DNA from 3 places in the Streptomyces sp. NPDC111744 genome. Region 1 is predicted to be linked to each of the others. Evidence: riboswitches for the same ligand, from Rfam matches in the RefSeq annotation. Region 1 holds a riboswitch; each other region holds the start of a gene.
The links. A riboswitch is a leader RNA that binds a small molecule or an ion and turns the genes downstream of it on or off. The one in region 1 is predicted to bind cyclic di-AMP.
Positions count from the first base shown of each region.

Region 1 (4,271 bases):
TCGCCGAGCTTGTCGGTGAGGACCTTCCAGCCGGCCCAGTCGTCCTCGAACAGCGGGTCCTCGATGGAGACCAGCGGGTACGCGGAGACGAGCTCCTCGTAGTACTCGGTCATCTCGGCGGCCGAGCGGGACTTGCCCTCGAACTCGTACTTGCCGTCCTTGTAGAACTCGGACGCGGCGACGTCGAGCGCCAGCGCGATCTGCTCGCCCGGGACGTAGCCGGCCTGCTTGATCGCCTCGAGGATGAGGTCGAGGGCCGCGCGGTTGGACTCCAGGTTCGGGGCGAAGCCGCCCTCGTCGCCGAGGCCGGTGGACAGGCCCTTGTTCTTCAGGACCTTCTTCAGGGTGTGGTAGACCTCGGCACCCCAGCGCAGCGCCTCGGAGAACGACTCCGCGCCGATCGGGGCGATCATGAACTCCTGGATGTCCACGTTGGAGTCCGCGTGCGAGCCGCCGTTGAGGATGTTCATCATCGGCACCGGCAGCAGGTGCGCGTTGGGGCCGCCCAGGTAGCGGAACAGCGGCAGGTCGCTGGCCTCGGAGGCGGCGTGGGCGACGGCGAGGGAGACGCCGAGGATGGCGTTGGCGCCGAGCGAGCCCTTGTTGTCGGTGGCGTCCAGGTCGAACATGGCCTGGTCGATCAGGCGCTGCTCGGTGGCGTCGTAGCCGACCAGCTCCGGACCGATCTGCTCGATCACGGCGAGGACGGCCTTCTCGACGCCCTTGCCCAGGTAGCGGTTGGGGTCACCGTCGCGGAGCTCGATGGCCTCGAAGGCGCCCGTGGAGGCGCCGGACGGGACGGCGGCACGACCGGTGCTGCCGTCGTCGAGGCCGACCTCGACCTCGACCGTGGGGTTGCCTCGGGAGTCCAGGATTTCCCGGGCTACGACGACGTCGATGGACGGCACGAGCATCTCCTTCTTGGGATGTGACGCTGGTTGTGCGGGCGCACGCGGGCCTTGTCGGCCCTTGCTCAGCCTTGCGACTAGAGCCTAACCGTCCCGGGGCCGTCAGCCAGCCGACCGACCGGCCCGTGGACACACAGACGGTACCCATTGTTCATGCGCGGAACAAAGGGGGGCCCGATGAAGAACGGAAGAAGAGCGGGTCAAGGGGAGGACCGCGCGAGGACGGCAGGCGGACGGCAGGCGGACGGCAATGAGAAACCCCGCCCCGGTGCGTTCGGGGGAAAACGCACCGGAGCGGGGGCTCGTGGGGGACGGGGGTGGCCCGCACGTGCTCCTCACTATGAGGAGCACGGCTGTGCGGGCGCTGTGCTTCAGCCGGCGCCCGCGTATTACTTCGGGCGCTTACTTCAGGTGCAGCTGCTGACCCGGGTAGATGAAGTCGGCGTCGTCGACGATGTCCTTGTTCAGCTTGAACAGCGCCTGCCAGCCGCCCTTGACCTTGTGCTTCTCGGCGATCGAGCTGAGCGTGTCGCCCTTGAGGACCTTGTACTCGCCGTCGCCCTTCTTGACCTTCTTGCCGGTCGGGGTGGTGACGGTCTTCTTGGCGGCGGGACGCTCGGCGGAGCGGGAGGCGGCCTGGGTGTCGGTCGTACGGCTGCTGGTGCCGCTGTTCGACGAGCTGGAGCTGGAGGACGAGCTGCTGCCGGTGTAGGCGGCGCCGGACAGGCCCGTGCCGCAGACCGGCCAGGCGCCCTTGCCCTGCGCGGCGAGGACCTTCTCGGCGATCTCGATCTGCTGCGCCTTGCCGGCCTGGTTGGCCTGCGCGGCGTACTGGGTGCCGCCGTACGCGGCCCAGGTGGAGGCGGAGAACTGCAGGCCGCCGTAGTAGCCGTTGCCGGTGTTGATGGCCCAGTTGCCGCCGGACTCGCACTGGGCGACGGCGTCCCACTCGGAGGCGGTGGCGGCGGAGGCGGTGCCGGACGCCATCAGCGGGGCGGCGATGGCGACACCGGTGACGCCGGCGAGCGCGGCGGCGCGGGTGGCCTTGGACGGACGACGGTGCTTGCCCTTGCCGGAAAACAGCATGGTGGATCCCCTCACCGACGCCTGCGAGGTGAGCTGTCGGGTTCGGGCCGGTTGAGTTGCCCGGCCGCACACCTCGCGGTGCGCGGCTTCACCCCGAGCCGGACACGGCAGCCTCAACTACCGGTCCTGGCACTTACCTTGGGTCCCCCGCTCCTGCCTACGGCGCTTTACGCGACGACTGTTCCCGGGCAGCCGCTGGCAGGACTCGGCGTTGCGACGGCCGGGGCTCGTGGTGACGAGCGGCCTCGACCGTAAACAGGCGATCAGGTGAATTTCAAAGATGATCAGGGCTTCTGAGACTCATCCCACACTTTCGCCAAACCGGACATTTGACTTCTAAGTGGGGCGGTTCGAGAGCGCCAACTCCCGCTAGTCCGCGTTCGTTTCGGTGCCGAGTTTCAGGGTCTGACCGGGGGCGACGTGGTTCGGGTCGGTGCCGATGTCGGCCTTGTTGGCGGCATAGAGCGCGCGCCATCCTCCTTCGAGGCCAAGGGAGTCGGCGATGGAGGCGAGGGTGTCGCCGTCCCGGACGGTGTAGGTGCCGGCGTCACGGGAGGCGTGACGGCCGGAAGAAGTCGCACTCTGACCGTTTGTCACGTTTTCGTCCGCCGTGCCGCCGCGATGCTTGCCACCGCCACTGACGGCTCCCGTGTCGACAAGGCTCCAAGAGCCGCCGGTCTGCCATGAATTGTCCGACTCATCAGCTTCGGACGTGACGGGGTTCTCACTCGCCTTCGAGGTGCCGGAGCCGTTGGATCTCGACTTGTCCGCCTTGGTGGAGTCGGCAGGGGTGCCCGTACCCGAGTCCCCACTCGCGCTCGGGGACGGGGTGGCGGAGCCGGCTCCGGAGTCCGCGGCACCCAAGGAGGGGTTGGACGAGCCGGAATCCGATGAGCCGGATGAACCAGATGAAGAGGACGAATCCGACAACCCGGAGGACGAGTCGGATGTGCCCGACGTGTTGTCCGATCCGCCGAGGCCCGTGTCGACGTTCACCGAGGCGTCGTCCGAGGAGAGGCCGGCGAGTAGGGCACAGGTCCGCCAGGGCTTGGTGCCCTGGTCGGCGAGGATCTTCTCGGCGACGGCGATCTGCTGCGAACGGCTCGCCTGGTCCGGCGTGGTGGCGTACTCCTGGCCGCCGTACTGGTCCCAGTCGTCCTGGGACATCTGCAGGCCGCCGTAGTAGCCGGTGCCGGCGTCCATGCTCCAGGAGCCGCCGCTCTCGCACTCGGCCACCCGGTCCCAGGTGCTGCCGTCGGCCGCGTTGGCGCTCGCCGCCCCGAGGAGCGGGATGGCGATGGCGGAGCCGGTCACGCCGGCCGCGACGAGGATGGCCGGAGCCTGACGGGGGCGACGGTGACGACCGTTCCCGGAGAGCATGCGGAAACCTTTCGAGCGACAGCGGTGACCGGCGACGGGTCCCGCCGGGGCGTCGCACTGATGGGTGAACGTATAGGCAGACGATCACTTGTCACAAGTTAATGCCGCGCAGATCACGTGAAGATCACAGACTTGAACAGTGGTCATCTTTGCCGGTGGGAGGCCGGAGGGAGGCGTGCCGGTGGTGGATGCCGGTGGTGGGCTCATCGGCCGTGGGGGGTGAACTCCACGGGGAGCGTGCGCAGTCCGCGCATGATGAGCCCGCCGCGCCAGCGCAACTCGCTCTCCGCCACCGCGAGTCGCAGGTCGGGGAGGCGGCTGAGGAGGGCGGCGAGCGCGGTCTGTCCTTCCAGGCGGGCGAGCGGGGCGCCCAGGCAGTAGTGGATGCCGTGGCCGTATCCGAGGTGCTGGTTGTCCCGGCGTGCGAGGTCGAGCGTGTCCGGCTCGGCGAACCGCTCCGGGTCCCGGTCCGCGGCGGCGAGTACGACGAGGACCGGGTCGCCTGGCGCGATGCGCTGCCCGCCGATGCCGAGCGGCTCGGTGGCGAATCGCCAGGTGGCCAGCTCCACCGGCCCGTCGTAGCGCAGCAGTTCCTCGACCCCGGTCTCCAGCAGCCCGCGCTCGCCGGCGGCGAGGGAGTCCTGGAGGCGGCGGCGCTGTGCCGGATGGGTGAGCAGGGCGTACGTCCCGTTGCCGATGAGGTTGACCGTGGTCTCGAAGCCGGCGAACAGGAGGATGAACGCCATGGCGGCGGCCTCGTTCTCGGTGAGGTGCTCGCCTTCGTCGGAGGCCCGGATGAGCCCGGAGATGAGGTCCTCACCGGGGGCGGGCTCGGCGGACAGCGCCTCCCGCTTCCGGTGGATCAGCTCGGCCAGATATCCCCGCATCTTCTTCACG
Region 1 is NZ_JBVKCG010000007.1:228,695-232,965, forward strand. Features, by position in the region: gene eno (phosphopyruvate hydratase) at 1-914, opposite strand, end outside; gene ACZ7OO_RS18650 (transglycosylase family protein) at 1,311-1,994, opposite strand; cyclic di-AMP (ydaO/yuaA leader) riboswitch at 1,998-2,169, opposite strand; gene ACZ7OO_RS18655 (transglycosylase family protein) at 2,364-3,374, opposite strand; gene ACZ7OO_RS18660 (cytochrome P450 family protein) at 3,578-4,271, opposite strand, start outside.

Region 2 (4,271 bases), on a different contig from region 1:
GGGCGACGTACCGGGCGAGGCCCTCGCGGTCGGAGAGGTCCAGGGACTCCTGGAGCCGCTCGGCGGTGATGTTGGAGGCGGCGATGTGGCGGACCTTGCCCGCCCGCACCAGCTCGTCCAGGGCGCCGATGATCTCCTCGACCGGGATCTCGGGCTTGTCGAAGTGCGTGTAGTACAGGTCGATGTAGTCGGTGCCGAGCCGGCGCAGGGACGCGTCGGCGGCGGCCTTGATGTTGGCGGCCGACAGGCCCTGGTACTCGGGGTGCTGGCTGACCTTCGTCGCGATGACGACGTCGTCGCGGTTGCCGCGCGCCTTGACCCACCTGCCGATGACGGTCTCGGACTCGCCGCCCTTGTGGCCATCGATCCAGGCCGTGTACGAGTCGGCGGTGTCCACGAAGTTGCCGCCCGCGGCCGTGTACGCGTCGAGGACGGCGAAGGAGGCGGCCTCGTCGGCGGTCCAGCCGAAGACGTTGCCGCCGAGGCAGAGCGGGAAGACCTCCAGGTCGGAGGCGCCGAGCTTACGGAGGGAAGAGGAACCGGAAGAAGCAGTCATGCTTCAGTTCAACACCGGTGACCAGGGGGTCCCATGCCAGCGCAATACGAAGTTCTCGTAAAAGCGGAAGGCGCCCGGTAGTTCCGTGGGCACACCGGACCGGCAGCCCTGACGTCGGGGGGGTGTCGTCAGGACCGCCGGGGATCGGTGGGGTCCGTCAGGGGTTGAGGCCCTTGCCGCGCAGCCAGGTCATCGGGTCGATGGCGGTGGCCTGGCCGTTCGGGTGGACCTCCAGGTGGAGGTGCGGGCCGGTGACGTTGCCGGTGGCGCCCACGCGGCCGATGACGTCACCGGTCGCGACCTTCTGGCCGACCTTGACGCCGATCGATGACTGGTGGCAGAACCACAGCTCGGTGCCGTCGTCGAGGGTGATGATCGTGCGGTAGCCGTACGAGCCGGCCCAGCCGGCCTCCGTGACGGTGCCGCTGTGGACGGCCTTGATCAGCGTGCCGGTGGGGGCGGCGAAGTCGAGGCCGGTGTGGTAGCCGGAGGCCCACATGGAGCCGGCCTGTCCGAAGGTGCCGGTGATCGTGTAGGAGACGACCGGCAGCGTGTACTGCTTGGCCAGCGCCGCGAGCCGCTGCTGCTCGGCCTTCTGCTTCTCGGCGGCCTCCGCCTTGTCCTTGGCGTCGGCGGCCTTGGCGGCGGCCGCCTTCTCCGCCTTGGCCTCCGCGTCGGAGACCGCCTTGTCGGCGGCGGCCACGGCCTTGGCGCTGGCCTTGACGTCGATCTGGGTCTGCTGCTGTTCGGCCTGGGCGATGATCCGGCTGCGCAGTGCCTCGCCGGCGTCGGATGAGGAGGCGGACGAGTCCGCGTCGGTGGCGGTCGTCGTGGTGACGCTGCTGAGCGCGGTCTGGGTGGCCTTGTGGCCGCCGTCCTCGCCGAGCAGGGTGCCGACGGAGGACGGCAGGTCGGGCAGGGAGATGGAGACCGGCGGCTTGCCGGTGTTGGCACTGGCCATGCCGCCCGCGCCGACGGCGGCGATGACGCCGACGCCGAGGACCGTGGAGCTGCGGCCGAGCCCGCCGCCGCGCTGCTTGGCGACCCGGTGCCGGCCGCGTACCGGGGCGAGGGACTCCTCGGTCGGGTTCCACTCCTCCCAGGGGCCCTCGTCGGTGCGGTAGCCGCCGTAGCCGTAGGTCTCGGGTTGACGCTGGCTGGGCACGAACGGGGCTGTCGGAGCAGGCCGGTTGGACGCCACGCGGGCGCACTCCTTTCCTTCCGCTGCCTACCGGGTTAGCTGACGGGTTCGGAGCGGGAAGGTCTCCTACGCGCGTATACCGGCCGTTTTCTACCGGCGGCAGCCGTGCGATTCACCCCAAGGTGGTGGTTCCCCGGTTCCCTTGCGGGATTCGGCGCGTGCGCGCGGAGCCGTCGCGGGTGACGGCTGGGACGACCGCGCTGCGTTATCGAACGTTAATAGACCCGGCTGTAAGATTCCAAGCTGTTCGCCTTGATCATTAAGCTTTCAAAGCATGGACTTACCTGCCACGATCGGTCAAAACGGTCGAGTTGACCATGCGTTCTGTTCGGCTCAACAGTCCCACGTTTTGATGGTGACTCAGCCGTTACGCCGAGGGCGGTCGTCCGAACACAGGGCGTAACACGGATCAGGGTCGGCGTACGGCGAGCAGCGCCATGTCGTCGGTCATGCCGCCGCCGGTGTGCCGGCGCACCTCGGCCGCGAGCCGGGCCAGCAGCTGCCCGGGGGAGGTGACGGTACGGCCGGTCAGCCGCTGCTCGGGATCGTAGAACCGGCCGTGCGCGTCCCGTGCCTCGGAGAGGCCGTCGGTGTGCAGCAGCAGTGTGGCCCCGCTCGGGAACGGATGCTCGGCGGCCCGGTCGGGCCAGGCCCCCAACTCGCCCATCCCGAGCGGCAGCGCGGCCTCGGGCACCCGTACCGGGGACACCTTGCCGTCGCCGTGCAGCAGCAGGGGTGGCGGATGGCCGCGGTTGACGACCCGGACCGTGCCGTCGCCGTGCGGGAGTTCGGCGAGTACGGCGGTGGTGAACCCCTCGAACGCGTCGACGCCGCCGCGCCGGACGCCCTCGCGGGCCAGCGCCCGCTCCAGCCGCCCCGCCACCGCCTCCAGCGTGGCCTCCTGCTCGGCGGCCTCCCGGAACGCGCCGATGACCACGGCGACGGCGGCGACCGCGCCCGTGCCCTTGCCGCGGACATCGCCGACGACCAGTCGTACGCCGTACGGGGTGTCCTGGACGGCATAGAGGTCGCCGCCGATGAAGGTGCCCTCCTGGGCCGCCTCGTAGCAGGCGGCGATCTCGAAGCCGCCGATCCGCTCGGTGGGCTCGGGCAGAACGGCCCGCTGGGCGGCCTCGGCGATCTCGCGGGCGGAGGCGAGGCGCTGGTCGCCGATGCGGACGACCTGGTTGATGCCTGCGGCGAGGGCGGCGACGGTGGCCACGGTGAGGGCCTCGGTGACCGTGTCGACGTCGGGGCGGAAGGTGTAGCGGGCGTGCACGGCGTAGGCGGCGAGGAAGGACACGAGGCCGGTCAGGACGGTGGCGCGGAGGGAGGAGAGGGGCGCGGCGATCAGCGGGGCGGCCGTGAAGAAGGGGACGGGCGTGAACGCCTGCGGGGTGAGGGCGTCGTAACAGACGCCGACGACGATCAGCAGAGCGGGCAGGAAGCGGGCCAGGGTGCGGACGGCTGCGGACCCGTCCTCCTGCGCCTCTCCAGGGCCCACGGTACGACTCCCCATATGTCCCCTGTGTCCAATTGCGTGCCCGTCCAGGTTTGCTGTTGCGAGTCAGCGGGGGCGAGTGGTGTGGGCCGGGCGGATGAGTACGGACGGGTGTGATGAGGAACACGCACCGGTACGGTGCCGCTATATGACTCAGGGCCGGAATCCTAGTTCTTGGATTCCGGCCCTGGTCATTCAGTAGCGGGGACAGGATTTGAACCTGCGACCTCTGGGTTATGAGCCCAGCGAGCTACCGAGCTGCTCCACCCCGCGTCGTTGACACCAGCATACGCCATCAGAAGCGTGGGAGTCACACGGGTTAAGAGAGGTCAGCTCAGCAGGTGCACGTTGGGGGTCTTCGCCAGGTCCTCGTACTCGCCCAGCACCAGCACCGCCGCCCCCGCCTCCCGCAGCGTCCCCGTCCCGTCGGCCGACTCGACGAAGATGTCCGGCTCGCGCCATGCCGTGACCACCCGCCGTACCCCGGCCCGGAGGATCAGCTCGGCGCATGGGTGCGGCCGGGAGGAGCGGTGGGTGCAGGGTTCGAGGCTGGTGTAGACCGTGGCCGTGGCCAGCCGGGGGTCGGCCGACGGGATCTTGGCCAGGGCCGCCTCCTCCGCGTGGACGACGGGGTCGCCGGACTCCCGGGAGTGGCCGCGGGCCAGTTCCGTGCCGTCGGCCGCGACCACCACCGCGCCGACGCTGAACGCGGTCCGGGAGGGCGGGCAGTCGGCCGCCAGCTCGCAGGCGAGCCGCAGCCAGTGCCGGTCCGCGGCGGACGCCGACGCACCCGTGCCGGGGCCGGTGGGCTCGTACCGCATCAGCACGACGTCCTCGATCCGGCGGCTCTCCAGGAGCCGCAGCCGCCCGGCCTGGTACCCGCCCGGGCCGAACAGGCGCGGCGCCTTCGGGTCGCCGACGAAGACAGGGGCCAGGACCAGCTGGAGTTCGTCGGCCAGGCCCTGCTGGAGAAGCTGGGTGTGGACGGTACCGCCGCCCTCGACCATCAGTCG
Region 2 is NZ_JBVKCG010000004.1:18,243-22,513, forward strand. Features, by position in the region: gene ACZ7OO_RS10195 (aldo/keto reductase) at 1-556, opposite strand, end outside; gene ACZ7OO_RS10200 (M23 family metallopeptidase) at 714-1,757, opposite strand; cyclic di-AMP (ydaO/yuaA leader) riboswitch at 1,766-1,924, opposite strand; gene ACZ7OO_RS10205 (PP2C family protein-serine/threonine phosphatase) at 2,167-3,276, opposite strand; tRNA gene ACZ7OO_RS10210 (tRNA-Met) at 3,458-3,531, opposite strand; gene ACZ7OO_RS10215 (dihydrofolate reductase family protein) at 3,588-4,271, opposite strand, start outside.
Region 2: it holds a riboswitch for cyclic di-AMP, as region 1 does, so the genes downstream of both, ACZ7OO_RS10200 (M23 family metallopeptidase) here and ACZ7OO_RS18650 (transglycosylase family protein) in region 1, are expected to answer to the same signal.

Region 3 (4,271 bases), on a different contig from region 1:
CGATCGGCGTCGAACTGTTCGTGGTCGACGACGGCTGGTTCGGCGCCCGCACCAGCGACCGCGCGGGCCTCGGCGACTGGACGCCCAACCCCGACCGCTTCCCGAACGGGCTCAGGCCCCTCGCGGACTATGTGCACGCCCTCGGTATGCAGTTCGGCATCTGGGTCGAACCCGAGATGGTCAACGCGGACAGCGACCTGTACCGCGCGCACCCCGACTGGGTCCAGTACCAGCAGGGACGGAAGCGGACGGAACTACGCAATCAGCTCGTCCTCAACCTCGCCCGCGAGGACGTCCAGGAGTACCTCTGGGAACAGCTCGACACCCTGCTGTCCAGCGCCCCGATCGACTACGTCAAGTGGGACTTCAACCGCTGCTTCACCGACGCGGGCTGGCCCGGCGAGCCGTACCCGCAGCGCCTGTGGGTCGACCACGTCCGCGGGCTGTACGCCCTGCTCGACCGGCTCCGGGCAGCCCACCCGAACGTCGCCATCGAGTCCTGCTCCGGCGGTGGCGGCCGGATCGACCTCGGCATCATGAGCCGCACCGACGAGGTGTGGACCTCCGACAACACCGACCCGCTGGACCGGCTCGCCATCCAGCACGGCTTCAGCCAGATCCACCCCGCCCGGGTGATGTCCGCCTGGGTCACCGACAGCCCGAACCATCAGCTCAACGGCCGGGTCAGCTCGCTGCGTTTCCGCTTCGTCAGCTCCATGGCGGGGGCGCTCGGCGTCGGCGGCGACCTCTCGCAGTGGACCGAGGAAGAGCTCGCCGAGGCCGGCCGCTGGGTGGAGCTCTACAAGGACATCCGGCCCCTGGTGCAGCGCGGCGACCAGTTCCGGCTGCGGCCGCCGACCGGCGGGCTCAGCGCGGTGCAGTACACGCTCGGCGACGAGACCGTGGTCCTCGCCTGGCTCCAGGCGCAGAGCTACGGCGAGCCGATGCCGGCGCTGCGACTGCAGGGGCTCGACCCGACAGCGTCGTATGAATGCCGTGAAACGGGCGAAGTGCACCGAGGTGCTGTTCTGTTGCATCATGGGCTGCGCACAGAGCTGCGCGGTGACCTGGATGCGGCAGTTCTCCGGCTGCGCCGCATCTGAGTCTTCTGTCCGAATTGGCTCCTTCATTGCAACTCGCTCTGGAATAGAGGGACGTGGCGTGACGTGCGTGAGGAGCGTCATATTCGTGACCGTCCGTCGCTCGTCATGTCCACGTACTTCCCGTGCTTTTCAAGGGGATCAGGAAAGCGAGGAAAGCCGGGATGCACGGAGGGCGACCGGGAATCCCCGTAACGGATCAAGCGAAACTCGGACAGCCGGAACCGATGGCTTGTCCGGGTGCGTCTTGCTCGCTTACGTTCGCCACGCATCCGGACGGAACGCCGAATCCTGCCGCCGCCCGGAATCCCCACACACACTCACCCGTGCACGGCAGGAGCGGGGGACCCACCAGGTATGACCGCCTGTTCCGGTTCCCGGGACGGCTAGGGGTACAGCCACGTCATCCCGCGTGGCCGGGCAGCTCCAGCCCGAACCCGACAGCTCACCTCGCAGGCGCCGGAGAGGAATGCGTCATGCCCGCGAAGGGTAAGCACCGCCGCCCCAAGACCCAGCGTTTCACCCGCTCCATGGCCGTCGCCGGAACCGGTGGCGCCGCGCTGGCTCTGCCGCTCATGGGGGCGACCGGCGCCCACGCGGCCACCGCGCAGTCCGTTTCCGAAAAGGCCACGCAGTCGCTTCCGATCATCGAGAAGACGGCTGTACGGAAGGCCGCCGTTCAGAAGTCGGCCGTTCAGAATTCCGCCACCGAGAATTCCACACACCACACCTACACGGTGGTGCCCGGCGACTATCTCTCGAAGATCGCCCGCGAGCAGAACGTCGACGGCGGCTGGCACCGGCTCTACGCCGACAACCGGCAGGCCGTCGGCGACAACCCCTCGCTGATCCACCCCGGTCTCAAGCTCACCCTCGGCGGCCGTCACACCACGACGACACGGACCCCGAACTCGGACTCCCGATCCGAGACGTGGTCCCACTCGCGGTCGTCCACCCCCTCCTCGTCCTCGTCCTCGTCGTCGTCCTCGAACTCGACCTTCTCCTCGGACACGTCGACGACGACGGCCTCCGGCTTCACCCTCCCGGTGACCGGTGCCACGGTCGGCACCGGCTACCACGTGGCCGGCAGCATGTGGTCCAGCGGTTACCACACCGGCGTCGACTTCGTCGTCCCGACCGGCACCCCGGTCAAGGCCGTCGGCGCGGGCACGGTCGTCACGGCCGGCTGGGGCGGTTCCTACGGCAACCAGGTCGTCATCAGGCTCGCCGACGGCTACTACGCGCAGTACGGCCACCTCTCCGCGCTCTCCGTCTCGGTCGGCCAGACCGTGACCGCGGGCCAGCAGATCGGTCTCTCCGGTGCCACCGGCAACGTGACCGGCCCGCACCTCCACTTCGAGATCCGGACCACCCCTGACTACGGCTCGGACGTCGACCCGGTCGCCTACCTCCGTTCGAAGGGCCTCGCCGTCGGCTGAACCGGCGCCTCCATCGATCTGACACGCACTCCGAAGGCCGGACCCCCGATCCCCGGGTCCGGCCTTCGGCGCGTTGCTTTCTCGTGACAGGAGTGTTCGGGTCGTCGACAGCGAAGGCGGGGCGGCGGCACAGTGATCCCGCCGGGTGCAAGCGCTTTCCGCTCATGCGCTCGCCCTCACTCGCGCCCCGACGGAAGGAACCCGCCGTATGACGACCACCCGCCGAGGCTTCGGAGCCCTGGCCGCCGGAGCCGCCCTCGCGGCCTTCGTGCCCGCTGGGCAGGCGAGCGCCGCGCACCGGCATCGCCGGCTGATCGCCCACGACGACTTCCGCCACGGTCTCGGCCAGTGGTTCGTGGAGCTGGAGCAGGGCGGCACGGTCGCCGCCTCGCACGGGGTCCTGGAGGTCGACGTGCCCGCCGGCGCCACCGTCTGGTTCCGGCGACGGCTGGAGGGGCCGTACGTCCTGGGGTACACCGCCACACCGGTGTCGGCGGGCGGCGCCAACGACCGCGTCTCGGACCTCAACAACTTCTGGAACGCCACCGACGTCCGTTCCCCTGACGACCTGTTCGCCACCCCGCGCGGTGGCGCGCTCGCCGAGTACGACTACCTGAAGACGTACTACGCCGGCTACGGCGCCAACTACAACACGACGACCAGGCTCCGCCGTTACGTCGGCGAGCCCGGCGTACGGCCGCTGGTCTACGACTACACCGAACCGCTCCTGGTCGCGAACCAGCCCAACCATGTGCGAATCGTCTCCGACGGCGGGGCTGTGCAATGGTGGAACAACGACCGACCGGTGTTCGACTACACCGACCTGGAGCCCTACAAGGGTGGGTACTTCGCGTTCCGTACCACCTGGAGTCACTTCAGGTTCAGTGACTTCGGCGTCTGGCGATCATCACGTCAACGTCGCTGATCAGAGCCTTATTCCAACCTTGGTGAAGTATTTAGAAGTGTCTTATCTCACCGCCAGTCAACCCCTTATTACGGTCGCGTAGGTCACAGTCAAAGGTGAATCATGGTCCGATGTGGCAGACGATTCGAAGAGTGACAAGGCATCAGTGATCGGGTCGTACGTGGCGGTGGGGGACAGCTTCACCGAGGGTGTCGGCGACCCCGGCCCCGACGGGGCGTTCGTCGGCTGGGCCGACCGGTTCGCGGTACTGCTGTCGGACCGGCGGCCCGAGGGCGACTTCGAGTACACCAACCTCGCGGTACGCGGGAAACTGCTCGACCAGGTCGTGGCGGACCAGGTGCCGCAGGCCCTGGAACTCGCCCCGGACCTGGTCTCCTTCTGCGCGGGCGGCAACGACATCATCCGCCCAGGCACCGACCCCGACGAGGTGGCCGAGCGGTTCGAGCGGGCCGTGGCCCAACTGACCGAAGCCGTCGGCACGGTACTGGTGACCACCGGGTTCGACACCCGTGGCGTGCCCGTCCTCAAGCATCTGCGCGGCAAGATCGCCACCTACAACGGGCATGTCCGGGCCGTCGCCGACCGTTACGGCTGCCCTGTCCTCGACCTGTGGTCCCTGAAGACCGTGCAGGACCGGCGGGCCTGGGACGGCGACCGGCTGCACCTCTCTCCCGAGGGGCACACGCGCGTGGCCCTGCGGGCCGGTCAGGTGCTCGGCGTCGAGGTGCCGGCCGACCCGGACCAGCCGTGGCCGCCGCTGCCGCCCCGCGGCACCCTGGAGGTCCGCCGCGACGACGTGCACTGGGC
Region 3 is NZ_JBVKCG010000010.1:251,123-255,393, forward strand. Features, by position in the region: gene ACZ7OO_RS23740 (alpha-galactosidase) at 1-1,103, shown strand, start outside; cyclic di-AMP (ydaO/yuaA leader) riboswitch at 1,412-1,572, shown strand; gene ACZ7OO_RS23745 (M23 family metallopeptidase) at 1,577-2,539, shown strand; gene ACZ7OO_RS23750 (DUF6250 domain-containing protein) at 2,748-3,464, shown strand; gene ACZ7OO_RS23755 (SGNH/GDSL hydrolase family protein) at 3,610-4,271, shown strand, end outside.
Region 3: it holds a riboswitch for cyclic di-AMP, as region 1 does, so the genes downstream of both, ACZ7OO_RS23745 (M23 family metallopeptidase) here and ACZ7OO_RS18650 (transglycosylase family protein) in region 1, are expected to answer to the same signal.